2 regions of the Terriglobus tenax genome follow, and region 1 is predicted to be linked to the other one. Evidence: predicted binding sites of a transcription regulator. Region 1 holds the regulator's gene; the other holds the start of a gene.

Region 1 (7,744 bases):
CCGCTGGTACCTGGAACGCGGACAGCTTTCGGTGCAGAACCTTGGCCGTGGAACGGCATGGCTCGACACCGGTACCCATGACTCCTTGCTGGAGGCGGGTACCTTTATCCATGCCATCGAGCACCGGCAGGGGCTCAAGGTCGCGTGTCCCGAGGAGATTGCGTATCGCAAGAAGTGGATTTCGTCGGCGCAGTTGGAAGCGCAGGCGAAGAAGATTGGCAAGAGCAGCTATGCCAACTATCTGAACCACATTCTGAAGGAGCGGATTCTCTGATGGGGCCGGTGCTGCTAACCGGTGCAAGCGGACAGGTAGGCGGAGAACTGGAACCTATGCTGAAGAGCATAGGCGGGGTGATAGCTCCCAGGCGTGAAGAGCTTGATTTGAGTGATCTGGATGCGGTACGGCACGCTATCCGTTCGCTGAAGCCGCGTTGGATTATCAATCCTGCGGCGTACACCTCTGTAGATAAGGCTGAGCAGGAGCCGAACGCCGCGTATCGCCTGAATGCGGAACTGCCGGGAGTTCTGGGAGAAGAGGCGGCTGCACTGGGTGCGGTTGTCCTCCATTTCTCGACCGACTATGTCTTTGCAGGTGAAGGCAATACCCCGTACGTTGAATCGGATGAAACCGGCCCGATGGGTGTTTATGGCGCCAGCAAGCTGGCAGGGGAGCATGCTCTGGCGGCAACTGGAGCCGCCCATTTCATTTTCCGCACCAGCTGGGTCTATAACGCGACCGGGAAGAACTTTCTGCGTACGATCCTGCGATTTGCGCGAGAGAGGGAAGAACTCAAAATTGTTGCCGATCAGCATGGGGCACCGACATGGGCACGCGACCTTGCCCGGCTCGCCATACATACCGTGGAAAGCTGCGAATCCGCGGGGAATGCAGAAGAAAAGGCGGCTGAGTTTTCCGGGGTGTACCACTCCTGTAATGCAGGGGAGACCACCTGGTATGGCTTTGCGCAGGAGTTTTTGTCGCTCGCTGCGGCAAAGGAGCCAACACAGCATTGGGCCACGCTGATTCCGATCCGGACCACAGAGTATCTAACGCCAGCCCGCAGACCTGCAAACTCCCGGCTTAATTGCAGCAAGCTGGAGAAGAAGCTGAATTTCAGGATGCCTTTATGGCAGGATTCCCTGCGTAGGGTGATGGCGGAACTCTAACGGCGGGATACGGCTTCTGGAACCGGTGGGAGGTCGGCGTGGAGAAAGCTGGTTCCACGCTGATCCTTTCCCGACAGTGAGATCTTGCCTACAAGATCCAGGGGCCACTCAATGGCCAGCGTTGGGTCATCCCAGCGGATGCAGCGTTCTCCTTCAGGGAAATAGAAGTTCGTGGTTTTGTAGAGCACATTCGCGCTCTCCGAAAGGACCACAAAACCGTGTGCGAAACCTTCCGGAATCCAGAGATACTCGACCGTATCTTCGCTCAGATGGAAACCTGCCCATTTGCCGAAGTCCGTTGAGTCACGCCGAAGATCTACAGCTACGTCCCAGATATGGCCTGTAAACGCACGGACCAGCTTGCCTTGCGGCCTGCCGAGCTGGTAGTGCAGGCCACGGAGTACACCCTTGAGCGAAAGAGACTGATTGTCCTGAACGAACTGTCCCGGAAGACCCAGTTGGGTGAAGGTTCGCTGCGAAAAGGTTTCCGCGAACCATCCGCGTTCATCACCATAAACATCGGGGAGAAGGCGCTTGACGTCATTGAGAGGGGTATCAATCAGCTGCATCAGGTATCAACGTCTGCTTTCTCTATTTTAGACACGGATTGAATTCTTTGTTACTCGAAGATGCCCCATTCTTTATGCAAATAAAGTAGCCCAATCCTGGGGTGAATCGCAGGTAAGACTGGGAACGTCCATTGCGAGGGTGACCGATGATAGCCCAAAGGTGCAGCCCAGGGACCAAGCTCCGGCGTTTTGCGCCGTAAGAATGTCGACAATGGAATCACCGATCATTACGGTCTGGCCGGGTGAGGCGGAGGCCTCCTGCATCAGGGTTTGCAGGCCATGCGGGTCGGGCTTCTTGCTGTGGAAGCTGTTACCTCCATAGTTCTGAAAGAAAAAGGGTTCCAGGCCAAGTGCACGGCAGATGTCGCGAGAAGGGTTCACGGGCTTGTTGGTCAACACGGCCATCTTCAAATGGGGTTGAGCCGCGCGGATGGCTTCCAGAGACTGCAGGACGCCATCATAGGCATACGTAAAGTCAAGCTTATGGATCCGGTAGTAGTCCAGAAAGAAAGTTAGAGCATTCTGCAGGTACTCTTCGTCGTGAATGTCCCCTTCGGGGTCGCCCAGGGCGCGGCGGACCAGCATGGAGGCTCCATCGCCGATGTACGAGGCGATGACTGCGTCCGGCAGGTGCGGCTTTCCCAGGTGGTCCAGGGTGGCGTTGACGGAGTTACAGAGGTCTTGTCGGGAGTCGATCAGTGTGCCGTCCAGATCGAAGACAAGAAGGCGGAGGTCAGCGGAATGCGGAAGAGCCATCTTCTCTAGGGTGCAGTGGAGAGAGGGGAGGGTGCAAGTATCTGAAACGCTTCCATACAAAAAAGAGCGGCGGAGTCTGCACTCTCCGCCGCGGTAAGGATGGTGTGATTTTTAGCGGATTTCGATATCGCCCGAGCCTGTTTCAGCCTTGATGACCGGGCCACCGCCATTGACCGCACCAAGAACATGGTGGCGGTTCAGTGTGCCCTGCATCAGGATGGGCTGGGCCACACGGACGGTTCCGGAGCCGGTCGAGGCGTTCAGGGAAAATTTGGCATTGCCTACGGTCAGACGAACGGAACCGGAGCCTGTTTCCAGCTTCCAGTCCGAAGACGGATTGCCTTCAATTTCAATGTCGCCTGAGCCGGTTCCTGCACGCAGGCCGCCATTGAAGCCGCGGATGCGAAGGGAACCGGAGCCGGTTTGTGCGCGAACATCGCCGGCGGCGGACTGGCGCAACTCAATGTCACCGGAACCGGTCTGGAGCATGGCCGAGCCGTGAATGCCATCGGCCCGAATCGAACCGGAGCCGGTCTCAAGCCGTGCCTCGGATCCGATGTTGGAGACCTGGACATCCCCCGAACCTGTGCTGGCCGTAACCGAGCCCATGACGCCTCCAACCATGACATTGCCGGAACCGGAGGTGGCGTGCAGCATGGTATTGGCCGGGACATTGATGTCGTAGTCGATGACGATATTGCGGTAGAGATCGTTGCCGCGCGTCTGGCCGATGGTGACGCTGGAGCCCGACTGCACGACAGGCGGGTTTGAGACGATCTGCCGGATGCGGTCATCGGAGTTGCCCGACAGCCATCCGCCGGAGCCGGCGCGGACATGGCCGACAACACGGACCTCGGAGCCCGAGCCGGGAACGACCTTCACGTAACCGGAGCCGGTCGAAACACTGACGTTCGCCGTTCCTGAGACGGAAAGGGTACGGGTGAAGTCCTCTGCCGAGGCCAGCACGGCGACGGCGGCAAGTGCGGTGGCGGTAAGTACGGTACGAAGAATGTTCATGGTGGCTCCTCCTATCTTTTCATGCTGAGGGACTGGCTACTGCTGCAGAATGACCTGATCGTTCTGGCTGATTCCGCTGAGCACTTCGGTGCGTGTGCCGTTGGAGATGCCAACCTTCACGGCAACCTTGCGGCGGCCCTTGTCGGCCTTGGCATCGGGAACCTCGACGCTGGCATTGCGCTGTTTGTCGTAGATCACAGCCTGCTCCGGCACCGTGAGCACATTCTTGTGTTCTTCCAGGATGATTTCCGCGTTGGCGGTCATGTTGGCCTTCAGCTCGCCGCCGGGGTTGTCGATGGAAACGCGCACCTCGAAGGTGGTGACGTTATCTTTTTCGACGCCGAGCGGAGCGATCTTGGTGACCTTACCGTTGAAGACCTTGTCCTTGAAGCTCTCTACGCGGATACGGGCCGGCTGGCCCATGTAGACCTTGCCGATATCGCTCTCGTCGACCTTGCCCTGAACGTAGACCTGCGATGTGTCGCCGAGGGTCATGACCAGGGTTGCGGTTGATCCCATCACGAGAATGGAGCTGACAGCATTGCCAAGCTCAACATCGCGGGAGAGCACGACACCGTCCATAGGAGAGACGATGTTGGTGTAGCTGAGCTGCTCTTCGAGCTGCCGAAGCGATGCCTGCGCCTGGGCTACCTGGGCCTGCGCCTGGTGTAACTTGGCGGTATCAACGGTGATCTGTGCCAGGGCCTTATCGCGGGCGTTGGCGGCGGCGGCGTACTTCTGCTGCGCATCATCCAGGGCCTGCTGGCTTACAACGCCTTCCTTGGACATGGCCAGCGCACGCTCAAAGGTGTGCTTGAAGTTCGGCAGATCGGGAGCCTCTGCGTTTACTTTGTCGAACTCGATGGCAGCCTGTGCGGCGTGCGCGTTGGACTCGGCCGCGGTGAGTTGTGCCTTTTGCGCGGCAACCTGATCCAGCAGCTCCTGCTGATCGAGCTGGGCCAGCGGCTGGCCAGTCTTGACCGGCTGATTGATGTCAGTAAACAGCTTGGTGACGATGCCCGAAGCCTTGGACTTAACCTCGACCTTCAGAATGGGCTGAACCTTGCCGGTTGCGACAACGGAGCGGGCGATGTCGCCACGCTCGACCTTGGAAAGCTGCGAGGCTTCAATCTTTGAGCTGGAGCCGGAGGCCTTGATGGCAAAGGTGAGCCCAACGGCCAGAACGACGACGGCAATTCCGCCCCAGATGTAGAGTTTGCGCTTGGATTTGCGGGCTGCGGCCATGGTACAGGTCCCTCCGGGAATCTTGATGACGGAGAGAGGTACGCAGTTCCTACGGGGTTGGTTCCGTAAAAATTAAAACTTGCAGGTTCAACCTGGGACTAATACCTGCGCAGGACGCCGAGCACCTTGCCCTGGATGGTGACGGCGGCGGCGGGAGCGAAGATCGGAGCCATCTCGGAGTTTGAGGGCTGAAGGCGGATCATGCTGCCTTCACGGTAGAAGCGTTTCAGGGTGGCATCGGTGCCATCCACCAGGGCAACGACGATCTCGCCCTCCCGTGCGGTGCGCGTGCGCTCCACCAGCACGTAATCTCCGGAGACGATGTGTTCATCGCGCATGGAGTCTCCCCGGACCTCGAGAGCAAAGACCTCACGGTTACCCAGGATGTCGCCCAACGAGATGGTCTCCGCAGTTTCAATGGCTTCTACTGGCCGGCCGGCGGCGATGCGGCCAAGCAGGGGAAGACGATCAGCTCCCTTTTTGGAACGAGCCGGAAGCACATCAATCGATCGGCTGCGGTTGTGCGCCCGCTGCAGAAGCCCTTTGTTCTGCAGATTGGTGATGTGCTTATGTACGGTGGCGAGCGAATTGACTCCCAGTCCGGTGGCGATCTCCTCATAGGACGGCGAGTAGCCGCAACGCTGCGTAAATGAGGAAAGGAAGTCGAGAACGTCTTTTTGCCGCCGTGTAATCGCCATGGATGACATTGTAGCGAATAAAAAGCGAATCACAAGAAAAGAGATTGTTAGAGGTTCTCATTTTGCTTCCTGCTCCATTCCTGTTTTGGGCACGTTACCTAAAACATTGGCGCATGGGGGATTGCCGGTCGGCTTCTTCCGACTCAAGGTAGATACGTACCCGCAGAATGGTTGCGAGGTATGAGTACGGGCCGGTTTGTTGAGAAGTGGAGAGGTCTATGGGCATTTTGCTGGTGGAAGACGACAAGGCGCTGGGGATGTTGCTGAAGCAGGGGCTGGAGCGGGAAGGCTACGCTGTTGAGTGGTTGCAGGATGGAGAGACCGCTCTAAACCACGTTGAGGAAGAAGGCCCGGATCTGGTGGTCCTGGATTTGAGTCTTCCGAAGATGGATGGCGCACAGTTGCTGGAAGAGGTGCATCGCAGGCTGCCGCAGACCTCGGTGTTGGTTCTGACGGGCCGTACGAAGGTGGAGGAGCGAGTCCGCTGCCTGGACCTTGGCGCCGATGACTACCTGTTAAAACCGTTTAGTTTTCATGAACTGACGGCCCGCTGCCGCGCGGTCATGCGGCGCAAGGAACAGGCTGGCCCTGAGCAGGTGCTTAAATACGGTCTTGTGGAGATCAATCGTGTGCTTCGCCAGGTCCTGGTTGGAGGCGTGGAGGTTGAACTGACCGCCAAGGAGTATGCGCTGCTGGAGTATCTGCTGCAGCACAAGGGAAAGGCCGTTTGCCGGGCGCAGTTGCTGAAAGAGGTGTGGCACACGACCTCGCATACCGGTACCAATGTGGTGGATGTGTATATCAACTACCTGCGCCGCAAGCTGACGGTCCAGGGAGTCGCCGACGGTGTCGCACTGATTGAGACAGTGCGTGGCGAAGGCTACCGGTTGAGCAACGTTCCCTTTCGGAAGCTCACGCAGCAGAGAAACGGCCAGGGGACGGGAGCCGGACATTCCCCTCTGATGCTGCAGCGCGCCTGAGCCCCATGGAGAGTGCTCGCGTAGAACTGGTGCAGGAACTGAGTGGGATGCTGCATGACCTTTGCCAGCCGTTGACGGCTCTGCAATGCCGCCTCGAACTGGCGGAGCTTGGCGAAGATGAGACGGGGCTGCGTCGTGCCATATCCGAAGGTCTGGTGGAGTGTGAACGGCTGAACAGTATTGCCGCCCGCATGCGCGAGCACCTGCGGGGGGCGATGCAATGCGCCCCCAGGGGATAGAACGATGCCGTTTGAAACAAGATCTTCGGATGCTCCCATTGCTGTCCGTTGCGCGGTAGTAGTAAGTCCGGATGGAGACCGTAGACTTCGCTGGGCTGAGGCATTGACCGGGCTACGCTGGCAGGTTGAGGTGGCCCAGGGCGGGGCCGAGGCGATGACCTGCATGGAGCGTCGCATTCCCGAGGCGCTGGTTGTGGATCACTGGTTGCCGGACTTAGAGGTCGAGGGTTTTATCTCCTGGGTCCGCGAGGCGTTTCCAGGTGTCGATATCGTTCGTGCAGATGGTATGGCAACCGGAGATGGGCCGCGCAGTCCGCGGCGGCATGAATTGCTTCACGCACTACGATCGGCGGAAGACGAGAGTTTCAACCTTCCGGAAGCTGCGCCTGTAGCTGCGGTGCCGAGAGTGGTTCCCATGCCGGTCGCGGCTGCCGAGCTTTCGACCGATGCCGTGTTGTTGCCGGGGCTGATCGGAGCCAGTGTCGGGATGCGGACTCTGGCGCGGATGGTACGCCTGGTTGCTCCGCGCAGCGCAACCGTGCTGATCGAAGGCGAAACCGGAACAGGAAAAGAAGTGGTGGCGCGTGCGATTCACCGTTTGAGTCCGCGTGTGCAGAAGCCGTTTGTGACGCTGAACTGCGCAGCAATCCCGGAGGCATTGCTGGAGGCCGAGTTGTTTGGTCACACGCGGGGAGCCTTTACCGGAGCGGTGCAGTCACGCACCGGACGCATTGAGGCGGCCCACGGCGGAACCCTGTTTCTGGATGAGATCGGGGAGATGCCCCTGACGCTGCAGGCCAAGATGCTGCGCTTCCTTGAAAATGGTGAGCTGCAGAGGGTCGGCGATAACGAGACGATCCGCGTGGATGTACGCGTGGTTGGGGCTACGCATCGAGACCTGGAGAGAATGAGCGGGGAGCGGAGTTTTCGTTTGGACCTTTACCATCGCCTGGCGGTTTTTCCGGTTACGATTCCGCCGCTACGCGAGCGCAAGGAGGATATCCCGCTGCTGGTGGCATACTTCCTGGACAAACTGGGCGAGGAGATGCCGCAGAAGCGTCTGCGACCGGAAG
Region 2 (7,744 bases), 1.1 Mb from region 1:
CGCAGCCGTGTCCGCCGAAAAAGCCGGTCATCTCAAAGCCTTCTCCTTGTTGCTGCATCCCGCAGATACAGTGCCCTGGCTCACCCTCCAGGGCGGAACTGCCACCCGGTGTGCAGGATATGAAAGACCGCACAACCCTGCTCCAGGCACAGATTGACAACAAGAAGGCGCAGAAAACCCTGGATGACCTCGACCAACCGAAACTCTCGATCGAGCCGTTGCTCCGAACGCTCCGCAACTCATGGTTTCAGGGCTTCATAGGACTCGCATTCCTCTTCGCCATGGCGGTTGCGATCCTCACTGTTTACTTTACCGAGACGCCCCCACTCAAACTGGCCCTTGCAGTCGCCGGAGTCTTTGAGTCTCACGCCCCCAAACGACCTTCACCCAACCAGTCCAAACTGCCCAACGATCAGAATGTCCCGGATCCACCACCAAGTGAGACAACCGCACGGCAGGACGACACAACCGCACACCACTCCCGCGCCTACTATCTCGTCTCCGCAGAACTTGTAGCAGAAATCGCAGCCGAGAAAAGGGCAAAAGCACTGATCGACGAGAGCTGGGACGAGGACGGAAAGCTCGATATCCAGAAGCTCGCCTCCAACCAGGAGTTCGCTTATCTTGTCATCGCCGCTTCCCGCAAGATTCGCCACAACCAGCAAACCGCGCGGAAAATTTTGTCCTCCCTCTGGGAACACCCTTTCGGCCTGAAGGGAAAAGACAAGGAGTCCTCCGGCAGTTCCACCAGCAGCCCACTGATTCCCGTTCTTACGACATTCCTTCTGACAGGCCTGATCGCAGGGGTTGGCCAATGGGTCGTAGTGCACCACGCCGAAGATCAGCTCGAGCGGGCGAAAACCGAGGTGATCCGGGTCACGGAGCAGCAGACCGATAAAGAAAGCACAAACAAGGTGCTTGAAGCAATGAACGTCCTGCTGCAAAGGATGGCTGATATGCCGCAACAGTCATCCACGCAACCGCAAGTGAGCACGACTCAATCATCCGTTCCGGCAGCAGAAGGGGATACCTACTACATCAGCAACGGGCAGACCTCCCAGCCCGTCTCCCCGGACCCGCTGGTTGCCAAGTCGCTGGAGACTTGCTGCCAGAAGTTCTCAGACAGTTTTACCGAACTGTTCAAACACTTGACTTCAGGAAACGACGGAGGCAACAATCACTCGCCTGCCAGTCGTACCATCGAAAAGGTTATTGTCTTCAGACCGGAGACTCTCTGCATCGACTTCCCAGCCTCTACGGGGAACAAATATGGTCTGCAATTGCTTTCGGCACAGGGCAAACGCCTCGGGTTCTGGTCACACTGGAATGCAAACCAGTACACCCTGCGCACCCAGGCCACTTGTAAAGACCCTGCGAGTCTCGGACCGGACTTTCAGATTGACAGCAATCAGACAGGTATCCGGCAAATCGACAATCTGAACTTTCGCATCGACTTCAGCAGCAGCCGTTTTTTGTGGGTTGGACGCCGCGTGCTGGCCGTGAGAATTACGGAGACCCTGCCCTAGACCTTCGCCTGCAGCCGCTCCATCACCAGCTTCGGCACCAGGTCGCTGACGTCTCCACCCAGCTGAAATACGCCCTTGATCAGCCGCGAACTGACATAGGTGTACTTCTCGTGCGGCAGCATGAAGATCGTCTCCAGTTCGGGAGCCAGCTTGCGGTTCATCATCGCCATCTGGAACTCATACTCGTAGTCGCTGATCGCCCGGATCCCGCGCAGTACGGCGATTGCGCCCTGCTGCCGGGCAAAATCCACCAGAAGGCCGTCAAAGGCCTCCACCGTCACGTTCGGGAAGCGCCTGGTCTCCTCGCGGATCATCTCCAGCCGCTCCTCAATCGTGAACAAAGGCTTGCCCTTGTTCACATTGCGCAGGATCGAGACCACAAGGTGGTCAACAATCTTGGCTCCCCGCGCAATCAGGTCAAGGTGGCCGTTGGTCAACGGATCGAAGGTTCCGGGATAGATGGCTCGTACAGGCTGCATCGCACATGCAGCATACACGCTTAGGAAGGCGCGATTCTTCCCGGCATGTCCTAGGCTGCCCCCGGGCGCAGCAAAAAGGGCTGCCGAAGCAGCCCCTTGCATTTTCCGTACATCTTGAACCGTTCGAACTACTTACGTCCGCGAACCACTTCCTGGGCCGCGGCGGCGCCATCTTCAGGAGCAGCCGGAGCTTCCGGCCCCGCGGCACCGATCTTCAGCTTGGCGCGCAGTTCCGCGTTGATCCGCTCAAAGGTTTCCTTGTTCTCCTTCAGGTAGCCACGAACGTTCTCACGGCCCTGTCCGATGCGTTCACCGGAGTAGCTATACCAGGCGCCGGACTTCTCTACGATATTGTTGGCTACCGCAAGGTCCAGAACATCACCCTCGCGCGAGATGCCCTCACCGTACAGGATGTCGAACTCAGCCTCGCGGAACGGCGCGGCGACCTTGTTCTTCACAATCTTGGCCTTGGTACGAGCGCCCGTAATGACCTCGCCTTCCTTCACGGCTCCAATACGGCGGATATCGATACGTACCGTCGAGTAGAACTTCAGCGCACGGCCACCGGTTGTCGTCTCCGGATTGCCGAACATCACACCGATCTTTTCGCGGATCTGATTAATAAAGATCAGGCTGGTGCGGGACTTCGCTACCGTACCGGTCAGCTTTCGCAGCGCCTGCGACATCAGACGCGCCTGCAGACCTACGTGCGAATCGCCCATCTCGCCGTCCAGTTCGGCCTTCGGCACCAGCGCCGCCACAGAGTCCACCACCAGTACATCAATGGCTCCCGTACGAACCAGCGCCTCGGTTATCTCCAGCGCCTGTTCGCCATAGTCCGGCTGGCTGATCAGCAGGTTGTCCACATCGACGCCCAGTTTCTTCGCGTAGATGGGATCCAGAGCATGCTCGGCGTCCACAAAGGCGGCCAGGCCGCCGGCCTTCTGTGCCTCGGCAATGATCTGCAAGGTAATGGTCGTCTTACCCGACGATTCCGGGCCGTAGATCTCAATCACGCGGCCGCGTGGAACTCCGCCCACACCCAAAGCCGCGTCAAACGAGATGGAGCCGGTTGAAATCACCGAGATCGGGACAATGGCTTCACGCGCACCCAGGCGCATGATCGAACCTTTGCCAAACTGCTTCTCAATGCCGGCCATTGCCAGCTCTACTGCCCTTACGCGATCATCCGCCACGTGTTGTTTCTCCTCACTCCGCCTGGAACCTGCTCAAGTTGGCCGCAATCACTCCTGGGCTTTCACCATCAGGAAATCAGAGTCTAGCAGCAAATCCCGATCGACAGCAAAGAAAAAGCGAAAATACTTTCGCTCCATTCAGTGGAAAACCCGGTGCAAAACTCCCCGCGCTATCATCGGGAACGACATGGCTACCAAGTCCCTGAAGAAAGCCGCAACCGCCGTCCTGCAGAAGCCCGCTGCCCCTAAAAAAGCGGCCCCAAAGAAGCCCGTCTATAACCCGCTGGCGCCGGAGCGCATTGCGGCCATTCTCGATGGCCTGAGGAAGGCCTACCCCAATGCCGTTTGCGCACTGCACCACAACTCCGCCTGGGAACTGGTGGTAGCCACGGCACTTTCAGCGCAATGCACTGACGTCCGCGTGAACATGGTCACGCCGGAGCTCTTCCGCACCTTCCCCACCCCCAAAGCCCTGGCCGAAGCCCCGCTGCCCGCCATTGAAGAGATCATCCGCACCACCGGCTTCTTTCGCGCCAAGGCGAAGAATATCCAGGGCGCAGCCCGGGTGGTCGTGGAGAAGTTTGGCAACAAGGTGCCGGAGACGCTCGAAGAGTTGATCACCCTGCCCGGAGTCGCCCGCAAGACAGCGAATGTTGTCCTTGGTTCGTGGTTCGGAATCGCCGTCGGCGTCGTCGTGGATACCCACGTGCTGCGCATTTCAAAACGGCTTGAGTTAACGAAAAACACAGATGCAGTGAAGGTGGAACGCGACCTGATCAAGATCCTGCCGCAAAGCGAGTGGATCAACTATTCACACCGCATCATCTTCCACGGCCGCCAGGTCTGCATCGCCCGCAAGCCCAAGTGTGCCGACTGCACGCTGGAGAAGCTGTGCAACGCTCCGGACAAGACCTGGAGCTCGCATTAGAAACATAAAGTTTGTCATCTCGACCGAAGCGCGTAGCGGGGAGACCCGCTACGGTCGGAATGACCTAGCTTCGTCAAAAATCACGCAAAGGCCAGCACGATGGCTCCGGCCGCGATCAACAGGCCTCCAAGCACCTTCAGCATCGTCAGGCCTTCGCCCAGAAACAGCCATGCAAAGACGATGACCAGAGCCACGCTCAGCTTGTCGATGGGGGCTACTCTCGAGGCCTGCCCCATCTGCAGCGCGCGGAAGTAGCACAGCCAGGAAAGCCCCGTCGCCAGCCCGGAGAGCACCAGGAAAAACCACGAGCGCGTGTTGATGTGCCGCAGCTCGCCATGTTTCCCCAACGCAAGCGCAATGGCCCAGGCAAAGACAAAGATCACCGTGGTGCGCACCGCTGTCGCCAGGTTTGAATCAATGCCGGAGACGCCAATCTTCGCCAGAATCGCCGTAGCCGCCGCGAAGACAGCCGAAAGCAGAGCCCATACCAGCCAGCTCATGACTGCGGCCCCAGCGCGGAAGCAATCGCCTCCGCCAGGGAGGCCACATTGGCCTCCTTCGCCTCGACCGTCGGTATATATCCGGCCTCGCGCAGAGTAGCGGAGGTGATGGGACCGATGGTGGCCAGCACCGTCAACTCCGGCAGCTCTCCCCCTCCCGCCTGCAGCGCCTGCAACAGGTGATGCACCGACGAAGACGAAGTAAACGCCACCGCCGATGGCCGGTCCTGCCCAATGAATAGTTCCTTCAGTTGCATGGGAGCATGGGCAGGTACCACCGTGCGGTACGCCTCGGCAATCTCAACCCTTGCGCCTGCCTGTTGCAGCACTCCGGGCAGTACGTCGCGGGCCACGGCTGCGCGCACCAGCAACATCCGCGCGCCGTCAGCATGCGGCAACAATGCATCGGCCAGTCCCTCGCCCGTGGCCTTTTCGGGCTGCAGCGTAACGGGAATGGAAGCCTGTTGCGCCGCCCGCGCGGTCACGCTGCCAATTACGGCTACGTGCAGGGTAGACGGCAGCTCGCCCGGAAAACGCTGACGGAAGACCTGCACCGCATTCGCGCTGGTGAACAGCAGCCAGTCGAACTCCTTGAGCCGCGCAAGCGCATCATCCAGCCCGGCAAAGCTTACCGGCGGAGCCATCTCCAGCACGGGAATGATCACCGGCTCCAGCCCACACGCACGAAGCGCATCGGCCAGTTCAGGGCTCTGGTGAAGAGCACGCGTGACCAGCACCCGTGCAACCGGGCCCTTGCCGAGTGGGACGTGGGGATTCGTCACCAGAAAAGTATGCCCTTAAACCTCAGGATGCAGAAGCTCATGGGCTCCACGACGCTGCAGTTCCCCGGCAACAAATTCGCCAAAGCTCTGCGGCGTGTCGTCGTCTTCCGGCGCGAGCGAGAGCTGCACCATCTGCTCGCCGTCTTCAGCCACCACGCAGGCCAGCATGCGGCGGAACCTGCCTTCACCAGCGCAGTGCGCTCCAATCGGCACGCTGCAACCACCGCCCAGCGCAGCCAGAACGGCCCGCTCGGCGTCCACGCACCAGGCTGTCGCCTCGCAATGCAGCACGCGGACAGCTTCCCGCACGGCAGCATCTCCAGAGCGGATTTCAATCCCCAGTGCGCCTTGTCCCGGGGCGGGACAGATGTCCTCCGGGTCAAAACGCTGGCGAATCCAGTCCGGAGGCATGCTCAGCTTCTCCGGCCCCAGACGGTCAAGCCCGGCTGCTGCCAGAATCAGGGCATCGCACTGGCCCTCACTCAGCTTGCGAAGACGGGTATCGATATTGCCGCGAATGGCCACAAACTGGAAGTCCGGACGGTGCGCCAGCAGCTGCGCGATACGCCGCGGGCTGGTGGTGCCAATGCGAGCTCCAATGGGCAGCGTGTGCATCAACAACCACTCCGGACAGATCAGGGCATCACGCGCGTCGGCACGCTCGGGAATCGCCCCCAATTCAAAGGTCGGATTCAACTCCGTCGGCAGATCCTTCAGCGAGTGCACCGCCAGGTCGATCCTGCCCTCGGCCAGAGCTTCTTCGATCTCCTTGGTGAAGATGCCCTTGCCGTCAACGCCCGTTGGAGGAACAAAAGCGGGGTCCTGCATGCGGTCGCCAGTGGTCTTGATGATCTCAATCGAAACTTCATGGCCATGCGTACGCAGCAGGCAGGCAACATGCTCTGCCTGCCAAAGCGCAAGCGCAGAACCGCGGGAGCCGATGCGAAGGTTCACTTGGAATCTCCTTCTTCGTTAGGTCCAAAGGCGCGGCGAAGTGCATCCAGAGCCTCGGCATCGCCCTCGCGTGCCGCCTCGCGCACACCAGCCATGGGACCGTGCAAAAATTTGTTCATCAGGCCGCGAGTCAACGCCTCCACCGCCTGCTGCTGCTCCGGCGTAAGGCCGGTCAGCTTGGATTGTATGCGGCGCAACTCCGCCTCACGCATCGCCTCGGCCGACATCTGCATGGCGCGAATCGCCGGCACGGCATCCAGTGTCTGCAGACGCTGCTCATAGCGGTCTACCTCGCGGGCCACGATGCGCTCCGCAGCCTGCGCTTCCTTACTGCGCTCCGCCATGTTGGCGGCGGCTACCTGCTGCAGGTCGTCAATGTCATAGACGAATGCACCATCCACCTGGTTCATCGCCGGCTCCACATCGCGCGGCACGGCAATGTCGATAAAGAACATTGGCCTGCCCCTGCGCCGTGACAGCAGGTCGCGCCCCATCTTCACGGTGAAGACGGCATCCTGCGATCCCGTGGAGGTCACAACGATATCTGCCTGATGAGCCTGCGCGGCCAGCGACTCAAAGTCCATCACCGCACCATGAAATTCCTGCGCGATGCGCTCCGCCCGGCTACGCGTGCGGTTGGCCACGAACAGGTTGCCGGCCCCCTGTGCGATCAGGTGCCGTGCCGCCAGCTCGCTCATCTTGCCCGCTCCCACCAGCAGCACCGTCTTGCCCTTTAGAGAGCCGAAGATCTTCTGCGCCAGGTCTACCGCGACCGAAGCAATCGAGACCGAGGACGAGCCGATCTGCGTCTCACGACGGACCTTGCGGGCAACGGTGAACGCACGCTGCAGCAGCGGCTCCAGGGTGGCCTGCACCGCGCCAATCTCCCGGGCAACGGTATAGCTTTCCTTCACCTGGCCAAGAATCTGTGGCTCGCCCACCACCATCGAGTCCAGCGACGAGGCCACGCGGAACAGGTGCCGCACCGCCTCGCGCTCCGAATATTCATAAAGGTGAGGCTCAATATCCTGCGTCGGCACAGAGAAATACTCGGCCAGAAAGCGGCGCAGGTCCGCCGTATCCTCATGCAGCGTCACCAGCTCCACGCGGTTACAGGTGGAAAGAATCATGCTCTCGCGCACGCCGGGCTGATGCAGCAGCGACCGCGTCGCATCCGCCAGTTGCCCAGTCGGAATCGCAAGGCGCTCGCGCACCTCGATCGGGGCCGTATTGTGATTCACACCCAGCAGCGCCAGCTTCATGTGGTGAACCTGTGCACGTTCGAGAACTGGTTGGCTACCCACACCGCAACCATCACAAGGAAGACGAAGCTGGACAGATAGACCGCGCGCCGTCCGCGCAGACCCGAGATGCGCCGG

The links. Region 1 encodes LexA, which represses DNA repair genes until DNA is damaged. Its sites were predicted from a motif close to CANTTCGCTTTTTATTCGC; they were not measured.
Region 2: a site for LexA is predicted at 3,308-3,326, ahead of recA (recombinase RecA). Genes of this name have one in related genera too.

The regions. Positions count from the first base shown of each region.
Region 1 covers NZ_JAGSYA010000004.1:25,252-32,995, forward strand. Annotated here, with positions in the region: gene rfbA (glucose-1-phosphate thymidylyltransferase RfbA) at 1-274, shown strand, start outside; gene rfbD (dTDP-4-dehydrorhamnose reductase) at 274-1,167, shown strand; gene rfbC (dTDP-4-dehydrorhamnose 3,5-epimerase) at 1,164-1,736, opposite strand; gene OHL13_RS05695 (HAD family hydrolase) at 1,809-2,492, opposite strand; gene OHL13_RS05700 (DUF4097 family beta strand repeat-containing protein) at 2,604-3,509, opposite strand; gene OHL13_RS05705 (efflux RND transporter periplasmic adaptor subunit) at 3,546-4,754, opposite strand; gene lexA (transcriptional repressor LexA) at 4,853-5,452, opposite strand; gene OHL13_RS05715 (response regulator transcription factor) at 5,671-6,432, shown strand; gene OHL13_RS05720 (hypothetical protein) at 6,438-6,671, shown strand; gene OHL13_RS05725 (sigma-54-dependent transcriptional regulator) at 6,676-7,744, shown strand, end outside.
Region 2 covers NZ_JAGSYA010000004.1:1,130,129-1,137,872, forward strand. Annotated here, with positions in the region: gene OHL13_RS10195 (hypothetical protein) at 120-1,526, shown strand; gene coaD (pantetheine-phosphate adenylyltransferase) at 1,523-2,005, opposite strand; gene recA (recombinase RecA) at 2,134-3,201, opposite strand; gene nth (endonuclease III) at 3,389-4,129, shown strand; gene OHL13_RS10215 (EamA family transporter) at 4,210-4,629, opposite strand; gene OHL13_RS10220 (uroporphyrinogen-III synthase) at 4,626-5,411, opposite strand; gene hemC (hydroxymethylbilane synthase) at 5,427-6,365, opposite strand; gene hemA (glutamyl-tRNA reductase) at 6,362-7,627, opposite strand; gene OHL13_RS10235 (cytochrome C assembly family protein) at 7,624-7,744, opposite strand, start outside.